DNA from 4 places in the Desulfitobacterium sp. LBE genome. Region 2 is predicted to be linked to each of the others. Evidence: riboswitches for the same ligand, from Rfam matches in the RefSeq annotation. Region 2 holds a riboswitch; each other region holds the start of a gene.
What was found. Region 2 has a riboswitch for molybdenum cofactor ahead of moaA (GTP 3',8-cyclase MoaA). Riboswitches for the same ligand answer to the same signal wherever they lie in the genome.

Region 1: linked by a shared signal. The riboswitch ahead of DESLBE_RS08775 (keratin) and the one ahead of moaA (GTP 3',8-cyclase MoaA) in region 2 are both predicted to bind molybdenum cofactor.
Region 3: linked by a shared signal. The riboswitch ahead of DESLBE_RS08375 (fibronectin type III domain-containing protein) and the one ahead of moaA (GTP 3',8-cyclase MoaA) in region 2 are both predicted to bind molybdenum cofactor.
Region 4: linked by a shared signal. The riboswitch ahead of DESLBE_RS02925 (molybdopterin-binding protein) and the one ahead of moaA (GTP 3',8-cyclase MoaA) in region 2 are both predicted to bind molybdenum cofactor.

What each region holds. Positions count from the first base shown of each region.
Region 1 is NZ_VLKD01000001.1:1,841,181-1,844,299, reverse strand. It holds gene DESLBE_RS08775 (keratin) at 99-1,637, opposite strand; molybdenum cofactor riboswitch at 1,725-1,857, opposite strand; gene DESLBE_RS08770 (uracil-DNA glycosylase) at 2,328-2,903, shown strand; gene DESLBE_RS08765 (alpha/beta fold hydrolase) at 2,857-3,119, opposite strand, start outside.
Region 2 is NZ_VLKD01000001.1:2,068,720-2,071,838, reverse strand. It holds gene DESLBE_RS09835 (molybdenum cofactor guanylyltransferase) at 126-749, shown strand; molybdenum cofactor riboswitch at 949-1,075, shown strand; gene moaA (GTP 3',8-cyclase MoaA) at 1,148-2,119, shown strand; gene moaC (cyclic pyranopterin monophosphate synthase MoaC) at 2,122-2,613, shown strand; gene DESLBE_RS09820 (MOSC domain-containing protein) at 2,657-3,091, shown strand; gene DESLBE_RS09815 (MogA/MoaB family molybdenum cofactor biosynthesis protein) at 3,091-3,119, shown strand, end outside.
Region 3 is NZ_VLKD01000001.1:1,761,430-1,764,548, forward strand. It holds gene DESLBE_RS08375 (fibronectin type III domain-containing protein) at 104-1,387, opposite strand; molybdenum cofactor riboswitch at 1,503-1,632, opposite strand; gene DESLBE_RS08380 (helix-turn-helix domain-containing protein) at 2,005-3,119, shown strand, end outside.
Region 4 is NZ_VLKD01000001.1:615,014-618,132, forward strand. It holds gene DESLBE_RS02910 (DMT family transporter) at 1-118, shown strand, start outside; gene DESLBE_RS02915 (4Fe-4S dicluster domain-containing protein) at 263-859, shown strand; gene DESLBE_RS02920 (Crp/Fnr family transcriptional regulator) at 864-1,568, opposite strand; molybdenum cofactor riboswitch at 1,705-1,857, shown strand; gene DESLBE_RS02925 (molybdopterin-binding protein) at 1,850-2,872, shown strand; gene DESLBE_RS02930 (VWA domain-containing protein) at 3,114-3,119, opposite strand, start outside.

The sequences.
Region 1 (3,119 bases), 230 kb from region 2:
AGTAAAGGAAAGACGGTATGAGACCTGAACATTTTGATGAAATGTACAGATTCATACCGTCTTTTTATGCTCAAACCGAGAACAGGATTAAAAATCCCCTAATGAGCTGCTAATCGCTTATTTAATTCTTCAGCTATTTCAAATTCGACTAAATCCATATTTGTTCTACCAATATAACCGGCCGGAATATCATTGGCTCTTATGAAATCGACGGTTTTATAATAGGTTTTGTGACTCATATAGCTTGAATAGAAGAGAACGAAATCCACCTCTCCATAACTTCTCAGTTCAATCTTGTCATTAAAGCCATCTGCCGTAAGGATGGTGGGGAATTTAGCCTCCAAACGTTTCCGCCAACTTGGGGTCCCGCCGATGATTAAGAGCTTCTTGTTGGCGATAAACCTCGATAGATCCAAGGAGGTATCTGTAGGTGAATAGTCGTTTTTAAGATCGATGAAAAACTCCCGAAGCTGAAAAAGTTCCTCTCTATTTTTCATTTCCGCATCCAGGTTTATTTTAAGTCTATCGATCTCCTTATTTAACTCATTGATTTGTGCTTCATAAAATCTGCTTTGCTCTGATAAGGCATTTTTCAGTTTAAGCTCATGCGTTTCAATCTCGCTTTTCAGTTTGTGCGCCTGGATTTCAACAGTGTCCTTTGCCAATGATGCAGTATCCAGCTTTTCCTTAAGAGCTTTTAATTCGGAATAGAGGGCATCTTCATCACTATAAGTAAGATAAAGCTCCCTCGCTCTTAAGTATTCATTAAGCAGCATTTTCATAATATATCCGGCACCGAAGGATTGCACAACTTGAGTTTCATCAAATTCCGCTTTTCCTGTAGTTTTTATAAAGGCCAGCATAACTTTATCCAAATCATCCTGGTTAACCTTGGGTGCAATGAAATCAAGATCTAATTTATCTATGATCAGGAGATTGCGCAAACAACTTACCATAGTTTTTAAATCTTTATGGTTACTATAAAGAATATCTGAAGAGTTTTTTATTGTTCCAAGTTCATCCTTGACGATCTGTTTTACCTGGGCTAATCTGGTTTCTCTTTTTAATTCATTTTGAATATCCGTATTGATAGGGTTAATGTTAATAAACAAACTCGCCGCATTAAAGGCATTTTCGACTACTTGCAGGTTGATTATATTTTCATTTAATTGTTTCATAGTGTAAAAAAATAAAACAATCAGGGTTTCTGTTACCTTGAGGTTTTTGCTGGTGTCTTCTATGGCTGATAATTTCTTTCTAAATCCATCGTAATTATTATTTTGAGCGTAAACATAGATATCTTTGTAATGCTTCTTGATCAGCCGTAAGATCTTCACTTTGATCAGCTCGGACTGTTCAGCGCTTAGCAAAATACCTAAAGTTTTTTTAGCATAAATTTCTTGTTCCAGGTCGCCGCTGCTCAGCAAAACATGATTATATCCTGAAAATTCTTTAGTGCTTTCAAAAAACATTAATTTGTTCTGATTATAGATTGCAGCTACATCTTTTCGCATTTCCTTATTTAAAGACAATCCGACAGAAACAATGGCCATGAAATATTCTTCAGCATCATTGAGGTTTATATCATAGTTCTCCGCAAAAAATTCCATGACTTGTTTCATTTTTATACTTGCCAATGAAATTCACCACCTAACAGTTTTAAAATTTAAAAAAAATAATGGCTCCGCCAATAGAAAGCGGAGCCATAACTGATTTCATACACAGTTGGCTTTAATCCACCTCCTTTTCAAACGTGAAGGCATACCCGTTTCCAAGTATACCCCGAGGGCCTGGGCCCTGTCCGGTGTCCATAGAATTGCTCTTTAGGTTCATTCCGGCTCGGAGATCTTTTTCAGTTTTTAATCTAAATTTACTGTCAAAACCAGCACAATTGACTGGTATCCGATTAGCTCGGGAACATGCAGCTTAATGGTGATGTTTGTTTTATTTGCTTGTGTTAGTGTTGGTGAGAGGATGAAGTTTGTGAACGTCGCTATTGAACTGACATAAACATGATTTACATTCTTCCAATGATATTATACTGCATAACGTTTATATTTATCAATGGTTTTGTTTGGTTTTGGGAGAAAACGGTTTATTTTTTCCTAATAACACCATGCATCGATGCAAGCTGACGAAGCAAATTTCATGCGTAATGGGTCGCAAAAGTGCAGGGAAGGAAATGGGTATGGGTAATGAGTGATAGGTAATATGTAATGGGTGGTAATGCGATCATGAAATATATCGCAAATTATGGACAATATAACCATTAAAGCGATAGCTAAATAGTTGGTCCTAATAATCCCAGCAGGGTTAGGAGAGTTAATATGGATTCGTGTTTTGAACCGGTGATTTGGCCGGAAGATAAATTGCCCAAAGAAGCCGTCGCTTATAGGGAATGTGAAGTCTGCACGGAAAAAGCGCGGATCATTTGGGGAGAGGGTAATCCCAAGGCGCCTGTTGTTATAATTTTAGATAATCCAGGCGCCCGTGAAGACAAAGATGGCCATGAATATGTCTGCGGCACAAGGCAAACGTTGCAGACAGCTTTGCATCAAGCTGATTTGACGCCGGATGACATTTATATAACGTATCTTTTAAAATGCCGGCCCCTTCGCCGATACAATAAAGAAGAAGCCAGGGCCTTCAGTAAATCATTTCTGATCCAACAAATTAAAACCATACAGCCGCAATTGCTGGTTTGTCTGGGAGATACCGTTGTTCAGGCGATGTTTGATGACCAGGAGGCCCACGTAAAGAATCTGCGAGGATCATGGCATGTTATACTGGGATACCCCTGCATCGTCTCCTACCATCCCTTGGCAGTAAGGAGACGGCCCAATCTGGCACGTCAGTTTAGAGAGGATTGGGATATGCTGAGGCAGCGCTTATCAGGTTGTTGAAGATGCGAGATTGATCATACCTTGCTATCCACTCTGCGATATCCGCTAAAACCTCTGCAGACACTTTTTGCGGGACTTTGTACTCTTTTTTGAAATCCTTGACCCTGCCGTAAACCGACTTCATAAACAGGTGGTTCAGTCCGGAGTAGAGCTTGAAAGAGACATTGGGCTTACCGATGCAGATTTGCTGATAGAGAGCGAAATCCTTTTCTGCGG
Region 2 (3,119 bases):
GTTACAGAAAAAAGGCAGCAATGGTTAAAACCTTCTAGAGCTCCACCCTAGGCATGTTTTCGCTATCTGTGTTACAATATAAGACAAAAGCTTAAACGTTGATAGAGATAAGGGAGACATAGGATATGGGTGCTGATTATGGACAAACCCTTCTGCCGATGACCGGGATTATTCTGGCCGGTGGGAAAAGTTCCCGCATGGGTTGCAACAAGGCTTTTATTGAATGGGATGGGGCACCGCTTATCGAACACAGCTTAGCTGTCTTCAATGCGGTTTTTGCGGAAGTGATGATTAGCAGCAATCATCCGGAGCTTTACGCTGACTATGGAGTAAAGGTGATCAAGGATAATTATCCGGATCATGGGCCATTAGGTGGACTGGAAGCATGCCTGCGGGAAGCCCGTTATGATTATGCATTTTTTGCTGCTTGCGATATGCCTTTTTTGAATACAGAGGTGATTCGATTTATGGCTGAAGAAATTAAAGGCGAGGATATTTTAGTCCCCGAGATTGAGGGTGTAGTTCACCCTCTTCATGCTTTTTACCACAAGAATTGCCTCCCCTTGCTTGCCGAGAGCTTAAAGGCAAAGCATCTTAAACTGACAAAACTTGTTCAGCAATACAGCAGAGTGCGTTATCTAAGGGAGAAGGATTTCCGGGATTTTCCCGCAATACATCTTTTTTTAAGCAATATGAATACCCCTCAGGAGTGCCTGGAGCTGCGGCAACACAATAGTCATAGTATTTAATGCTGTAAAAAGAACATTCTTTATTATTTTTAATGGAAAAAATGTTATTTATCTGGAATATATTAAGAAATATTAATAAGGATTAAGAAATATTATTGCTTTGAACTCTTTTGGCAATCTCCAAAATGGTGTATACTACAAGTAGTTACATTCATTCTGCTATAATTATTTTGAAACATGGAATAATGAGCAAATAGAATATGTTTATGTGCTCCGAAACTGGAAACCTAAAGTTAGCTATGGTTTACCAGTCGTGCATTCTGCACCGGGTATTATTGGAAACAGTAATGCCTCCCATTTGGAAAGGAGTCTGTAGGGTATGCGGGAGCTCCGCGGTTTTACAGACCGTGGGGCTTATTTATTTTGTGGAATAATGAACGTGAAGGTGAGGGGAATCTATGCAAGATCAATATCGGCGCCAGATCGAATACCTGAGGATTTCCATTACAGATCGCTGCAATTTACGATGTAAATATTGCATGCCCGCTGAAGGAGTCCAATGGATTCCTCATGAGCGCATCTTAACCTATGAGGAAATATTGCGTGTCATGCGGATTAGCACCACATTGGGCTTTAGACGGTTCCGCATCACCGGCGGGGAACCCTTAATCAGGGCCGGAGTTCTGGAATTTTTGCAGAATGCCTCGCAAATTCCAGGAGTGGAAGATTTGATGCTGACCACCAATGGGATACTTCTTGCGGACATGGCGGAAGATCTGAAAAAGGCGGGAGTTAATCGGGTCAATATAAGCCTGGATACTTTCAATGAAGATAGGTTCCGGGAACTTACCCGTGGTGGGGATATTAAGAAAGTCTTTCAGGGAATACACCGCTCTCTCGAAGTAGGGCTGCATCCGGTTAAACTCAATGTGGTGGTGGTTCGTGATTTCAATAGCCATGAGCTGCCCCGTTTTATGGAATTAGCTCGTGACTATCCACTTCATGTTCGCTTTATCGAATTGATGCCTATCGGGATCAGCTCGGATAAACGCAGTGATTTTGTATCTATCGATGAGATGAAAGCGATACTGGGTTTAGAAGGCCTTAAAGCCACTCACGATATTCAAGGAGGAGGTCCTGCGGAATATATCACTTCAGAGGGTTTTAAGGGCAGTGTGGGCTTTATCAGCGCTATCAGCAAGCATTTCTGCAGCACTTGCAATCGAATTCGCCTGACGCCTGACGGGAAGCTGCGCCTGTGCTTACACAGTTCCAAAGAAGTGGATTTTCGTGCAGTGCTTCGCTCCAACAAGAGTGATGACGAGGTCAGGGATGTTTTTGCCCAGGCGATTTGGAATAAGCCGGCTGAACATCATATGAATGATCAGGCCTGGCAGGATCAACGGATTATGTCCCAGATTGGAGGATAATTATGGAACTGACACATTTTGATGAAGAAGGCCGGGCACGTATGGTGGATGTCTCGGATAAGGCGGAGACGACCCGGGTGGCTACGGCCCGGGGTAAGGTGGAAATGCAGGCGGAGACTTTGGAGAGGATTCGCTCAGGACAGATTGCCAAAGGGGATGTGTTGGCGGTGGCCCAGGTCGCGGGAATCATGGCAGCCAAACAAACTTCAAATGTGATTCCTATGTGTCACCCTCTGGCTATTACCGGAGCAAAGCTGAATTTCGAAATTGTCCCTCCCGGAACCATAGAAATCGAAGGAATTGTCAAAGTCACGGGTAAAACCGGGGTTGAGATGGAAGCGCTTACGGCTGTCAGTGTTGCTGCCTTAACTATTTATGATATGTGCAAGGCTATCGACAAGACCATGGTCATCGGCGATATCCGGCTTATGGAAAAAACCGGCGGCAAGAGCGGGCATTTTATTCGCGAAGATCACTTAAAGGGCACAACTTAATAGATAAATTCGAATGATTTAAAATAAATTAGGAGGAATGATGATGGCGAAGATTATCGCAGTTTGTACAAGTGAGAAAAAAGGGATGCGGAAAAAAAATGTAGGGGAGGGAGTACTGAAGGTTGATTTTGGTATCGAAGGAGATGCTCATGGCGGGGATTGGCATCGTCAGGTAAGCTTGCTGGCGATGGAAAGCATCAAGAAGATGCAGGATATGGGACTTGATGTAGGACCGGGAGATTTTGCCGAGAATTTAACCACTGAAGGAATCGATCTGGTGAGCCTGCCCCTGGGCACAAAATTAAAGATAGGTGAAACCGGCGTGGGCGAAGTGACACAGATCGGCAAAGAATGTCACACCCGATGTGCTATTTATTATCAAGCGGGGGACTGTGTTATGCCCAAGGAAGGGATCTTCATCCGTGTTCTGGAAGGCGGCTCTATTAATGTGGGAGATAGTGTTGAGGTGATGGAGTAATGCTGAGGGTTGGGGTTATAACCGCCAG
Region 3 (3,119 bases), 310 kb from region 2:
TATAGCTACTCTGGCCTGTCCTAATCTGCTTAAAAGGAAAGTTTCCCCGAAGTTAACCGAGGAAACTTTCCAGTTTTTTGGCCACCTTACGGAGAGAAATTAGTTATTTGGCCGCTCCTGATCCGGCCCAGGAGAATCCTACTGAACCCGCAGCATTGACCGGCACAACACGCACATAATAGGTTCTGTTGGAAACAAGGCCGGTTAAAGTTGTCGAATCACCGATAACACCGCTATCTGCTAAGCTGTACACTGCCGTCAGCGGGTCAGCATAAACTGTTGAATCGGCAATATACACATCAAAAGTATCGGTATACGGAGTAATGTTGCTATAATCCCAGGCAACATCCAGTTCCCCAGAAGATGTACCTGCCACAGCTGTCGGGATATTATCCAGCCACCCTGGCAGATCATCGCTCACTGTAGTAAAAGAAAGCGATCCTGGGGTACTGAAGGTATTGCTGCTCACATCGGTAAAGCTGGGCAACGTCAGGCTGTAGCTGTGGCTGGCATCATCGGCCCGGTTATAGACAGGATTGGTGTTGCCGTTCACCGTCTCAGGAAAGAAAAACGTAGTTTGGGCTGCATTGGCATGAGGGGTATAACATTCCGCATTGGCGGTTGCCGACCCGTTAATCGTTGGATCCTGGACCACGGCAGGACTGCCCATAAGATCCGTCCGGACATAGTTGCTGCTCAGGTCAGACAGGAATGTTGAAAGAGACGAAGAGTCGATGGGCCTGTCAAAAACAACCCCCAGATTGGACTCGTAGCTCCAGTCCGTCCCGGCAGCCGGACCGCCGAAGAAGGTCACGACGGGAGCCACATTGCTGTAACCTCCAAGTGAGTCAGGTGTTCTGAAAGTGAAGGTAAAGTCCGCCCTGTCGGTATAGTTGCCCAGGGTTTTTCCGGGGCCGCTTCCTGAGCCGCCACCGCCGGCACCTTGGGCATCAGCCAAAGTGGCGGCATTGATGACCACATCATACAAGGTATCGTCTGCCAAAGCGGAAGCGAAGCTCAGGGTAACCGTGCTGCCATTGGTCAGGCCCGAATCGGTCACACCGCTTACATTACTGCCCACCTGTAAATTGGTGTAAGTGAAAGAAGCCGGCGTATAAGGAGAGTTGTGCAACTTAACCTGAAACTGTCCCCCTGTCACCTGGCTGGATGCTAAGGATTTATTGAAATAGAGATTCAAGGTTGCCGTACCGCCGGTTTTAGTATATTCATACCCATTAAAATCCAGGGACTTATTGCCCGTACCGGAGCCTGTGCCGTTGTAATTCAGCGCGAAGGCTGAGGGAACAAAGGAAGCGATCATCAAAACCGCCACCATGAGGACGGAAAAAATCTGCGTTCTTTTACGGCTTAAGAATTCTTTCATCATAATTTACCCTCCTTTAAAATCAGAGCAGGAGCACTCCACCGGGTCCTACTGATAGGCTTATCCCCGTCATTATCAAACACCAATCTTACTCTTCTTCCTGCTTCACCTTGATTGCAAAGCACTTTTCTTCCCTCCTTTTCAAACGTGAAGGCCTATCCGTTTCCAGACACACCCTGAGGACTTTCGTCCTGGCCGGCAACCGTAGAATTCCCTTAGGTCTCACCAGCTTGGAGATATATTATATTGGTGCCTGAACCTTATGTATTAGGCATATATTATATATGCCTTTAGTCAAAATCATTATAACACAATATAACCAAATTGAAAGTACTTTTTATTAGCTTTCAAAATGGTTTATATTAGTTTATATAGATTCTTATCCCCTCTCTTTTCCTAAAACAATAGAAAAGGAGTTTTCTACTTGTCATGTTGGCATAAATACAATATGACTTTAGGCATTATTTGCTATAGCACCAGCTTTCAAAACAGCTGTTGTGCACTATTTCTATTACAAGTTCTGGTTCATTTTGATGGGAGCGATATTTCTTTTCAGGAGCTCAAGCCTTGATGATTGCTGCAATTCATGGCATAATATCCCATAGGAGGTGAGCCACCAAGTGGATTTTGGCAGTCACTTAAGACAACTGAGAGAGAATCATATGCTTTCAACCTCCAGGTTATCTAAGCTATCCGGTTTAAGCCAATCCTTTATCTTCAGGATCGAGTCTGGAGAAAAACAACCGACCCTGGAAACCCTGCGCAAGTTGGCCCAGGGGTTGGGCATCAGCCTGGGAGAGCTGCTCGGCGAGGAACTGCTGAGCGAGCCTCAATCACCGAAAATCAGCCGGATTATCGGTAATATACGGAAACTTCCCGTTGAGCAGGTGGACGCCCTTGATTTATTTTTGGCATCCCTTTCTTCCAGTTATGCCGTAGGGGAAAACCCGCTGACAGTACAGGCCATTAATCTCAAAAATTCTGCCGGGGATGGCTTTGAAATGGAGGTAGTCTTTTCTTCCAATGTCTCGGCTATTATGGAGCATAGAATCCCTGACGGCACAAACCGAAATATGGCAGGATTCCATCTCTATGACGGTGAGATGAAGGAGATTCCGATTGAAATTATTTCGGGAAGCAAGAAAATGCTGGGGCAAAGGGCGGAAAGAATCTTCGTGATCAAACCCAAAATCCGGCTTACGGACGGAAGATTTTATAAGCTAACCATATCTAAGCTGCTGCAGGCTAATAATTATAAGTACTTGAAAGAAAACCACACCATATTGTTTACGACACGGGAGATTGTCGATATCACTCCATATAATAAGAAGCTATGCAGCCCTTATCTTTCCTTGGCCCTGGAGAAAAGCAATATCAATTCCGGTGACGAAAATATCCCGGTTAATACCGAAATCAGACTGACTTTTTCCAATAATGTGATTACGAAAGCAGTGCGCGATAATAACCTGCATTGTTTTTCTTTGCGCAGCAGCAAAAACCAGCCTATAGAGATCGATGTCATCATGGCGGACCCTGATGATAATTCTGATAAGAAAAAGGAGATTGTGATCCGTCCCCAACAACACCTACTGGCAAATACTCTTTATATCCTGACCATTTCCGAAAACCTGCAGGGGGGCAATCAGAAGCTGCTGGGAAGGGATAAAGCGATTATCTTCACTACCGATGAGACCGGCGCCGCTACTGCCGGACAGGGCGGGGTAGGGATTGCCTA
Region 4 (3,119 bases), 1.5 Mb from region 2:
GCGTGAGGAAATTACCGGAGTTTCAGTATTGGGAATTGTACTGACATTAACAGGGTTATTGATTTCGGAGAGGAAAGGCAGGCATATCCCTCAGCAGACAGAAGCGAGTAAAGCTTAGCAACCCCAAATGACATTTTAAGCATAGTCAAATGGCTATGCTTTTTATTTGCCGCTGTGAACTTGAGAAGTGTGACCCAAAACACAACACCAGAGTCTGAGGATGGTACAATAAGTTCAAATGATGAGCAATGGAGGAGGCATAATGATCGATCATCCTGGCTTTGTCCTGGAGCACTGCCGGAGAAACTGCGGTAAATCTGCTCAGGACTGGTCTTTATTACACCAACAGTTAGAGCAGATGCTCAAGAATCTGGATTTATTATCCCATTTGAAGCAAAAGTTTCCGGTGATTCATTATCATCATTTACCGAAGATCAGCATAGCCGGTTGTCCTAACGCTTGTTCCCAGCCCCAAATCAAAGATATCGGTCTGACTGGTTTTCTTATGCCTAAGCTCACGGAGGCAAGGTGTACGGGCTGCCAGGCCTGCTGCCGTTCTTGTCAGGAAGGTGCCTTATCCTGGCAGGGAGAGCTGGAATTTGAGCCGACGAAGTGCATTGGCTGCGGGGATTGTGTCCGTTCCTGCCCCACAGGCAAAATCCTCCCTGGGGAATCGGGATGGACTCTTCATCTCGGCGGACGCCTGGGAAGGCATCCCCAATTGGCGCGATTGTCCAGGGAAAAGCTCCAGACTTCTGAACTTCCCCGGATCATTGGCCGCATCCTTGAAGACTATATAGACAATGGCCTGCCTCAGGAAAGGCTTACTCATTTTCTGGACCGCCGACCGCATCTGTAAGGTTTTACAAAGAGTTTTGGCGTTCGTGAATCCAGCTCCTCAGTTGCTCTAAATCGCTGATGGTGATTTGTTTTTTCTCCATTTTAAGTATTCCTAAATCCCGCAATTCGCTTAAGATGCGGCTCACGGATTCCCGCGCTAAGCTGCACATTCCCGCCAGCTCGGTAGCGGTCAGAGGAACAGTGATCAGAATTCCCTCAGGGGTCTCCTGGCCGTGGACATGAGCCAGGGCAAAGAGTTTGGCCCCCAGCCGGGAACGAGCATCCCCCAGAGCGATGTTTTTGATTTGCCGGTAGGCTCTGCGGAGATCCAAAGCCATGTTTTGATAAAAAGGCAGAAGGGTGGAAGGATTTTCCTTAAAATATTGGACCAGTGCTTTGCGATCCAAAACGAAAACATCGGAGGCTTCAGCAGTGAGGGCTGCATAAGGATAAGTTTTACTATCTAAAACAACTTCCGGAAAAAATGCGGGCGGCTGCAGAATCCGGAAAATTTTTTCGGTAAATTCACTCATAAGCAGGATTTGAATGCGGCCTTTGAGCAAAAAATAAACTGAGTTGCTTTCTTCTCCGAAAAAGAAAAGGAATTGCTTTGCTGCATAATGGCGAACCCGTCCATGAGCAGAACAAAACTCCCAAAATGAATCGGGCAGTTCCTGCCAGTTAGGATTGCTTTTAAATAGTTCAAACCCGGTGATATTACTAGCCATACTTCTCTTCCTCTCATAAACTATCATAGAAGTTTATTATGAAGAAAATTCTCTATTCCTTGGCAGAAACCCTTTAAAAGTAGAAAAAACTATTTTCTTGAGCAGTGAGACATTCCCTGATTGCTGCTTATGGTTTATAATAGGGAATGGCCGAGCCATATTTCCTACTGACTGAAGCAAGTCTGACGCTATCTACGGAATTTTGGCCGTTTCAGAAATATCTGAAACCAGGGTATGCTTAGAAATGAACATGCCTTCCGTAAAGAAAAGGAGGAACCCCTATGCAGAAGGTTAAAGTACAGGATGCGATTGGATCGGTGCTTATGCACGATCTGACACAAATTATTCCAGGAAAAACAAAAGACGCCCGCTTTAGAAAGGGTCATGTGATCAAAGAAGAGGATATTCCCACCCTGCTTAGTATGGGAAAAGAGCATATTTTTGTCTGGGATCAGACTCCGGGTCTTATTCACGAAGATGAAGCGGCGGAGCGCCTGGCCAAGGCTGTGGCCGGTCCGGGGCTTTCTTTCAGTGAAACGAAAGAGGGAAAGGTCAATCTGATTGCTGAAGAGGATGGTTTAATCTATGCTTCGGAAGAAGGGATCTACGCCCTTAATTCTTTGGAATATATTATTCTTGCCACCCTTCATAATCACCGCCCGGTGAAGAAAGGGCAGAAGATAGCCGGGACCAGAGTAGTTCCTTTGATGATTGATGAAAATGTCGTGATCGAAGCGGAAGGAATCGCCCGCCGCTTCGAGGAACCCATTCTGCAAATCCGCCCCCTGCAATCCAAAAAGGTTGGGGTGGTGACCACGGGAAGTGAAGTATACCATGGCCGTATCCAGGATAAATTCGGACCGGTTCTGCAAAGAAAAGTGGCTGAATGGGGTTCTGTCCTGCTGGGGCAAACCTTCGCCGACGATGATGTGGAGATGATTCAGGAACGCATCCGCGAGCATATCGAACAAGGCGCGGAAATGGTCCTGGTCACCGGCGGCATGTCCGTGGATCCCGATGATTTAACCCCTACAGCCATCAAAGGTCTGGGGGGAGAGTTGATCACTTATGGCACTCCTGTTCTTCCCGGAGCCATGCTGTTGCTGGCTTACCTGGATGATATCCCGATTCTGGGATTGCCCGGATGTGTCATGTACTCAAGAAAAACGGTCTTTGACCTGGTGGCCACCCGCATTCTGGCCGGTGAGCGGCTTACCCGCCTGGAAATTGCCAAATACGGTCATGGCGGCTTGTGCCTGGAGTGTCCGGAATGTACCTATCCTCACTGTCCCTTCGGCAAATAAGCGTTAAAGAAAACCCGGCTTCGCCGTGCCTTAAACGCATACTTACGAAGGAGGCGAAGTCGCTGGTTGCCCTTATACTTTCTGATAGTGCAAGGTAAGGGAGCCTCGCCCAACGGCTTTAGGTAATTTAAAGCAGTTGGCGAGGCTCCCTTTTTTTACAACCATTGCTCAGCCAAATTACCAACCTGTTGGCAATTTGGCTGAGCAATGGACCGTTGATAAAAGAGCTGGCGCCGCTTCTTCAGGA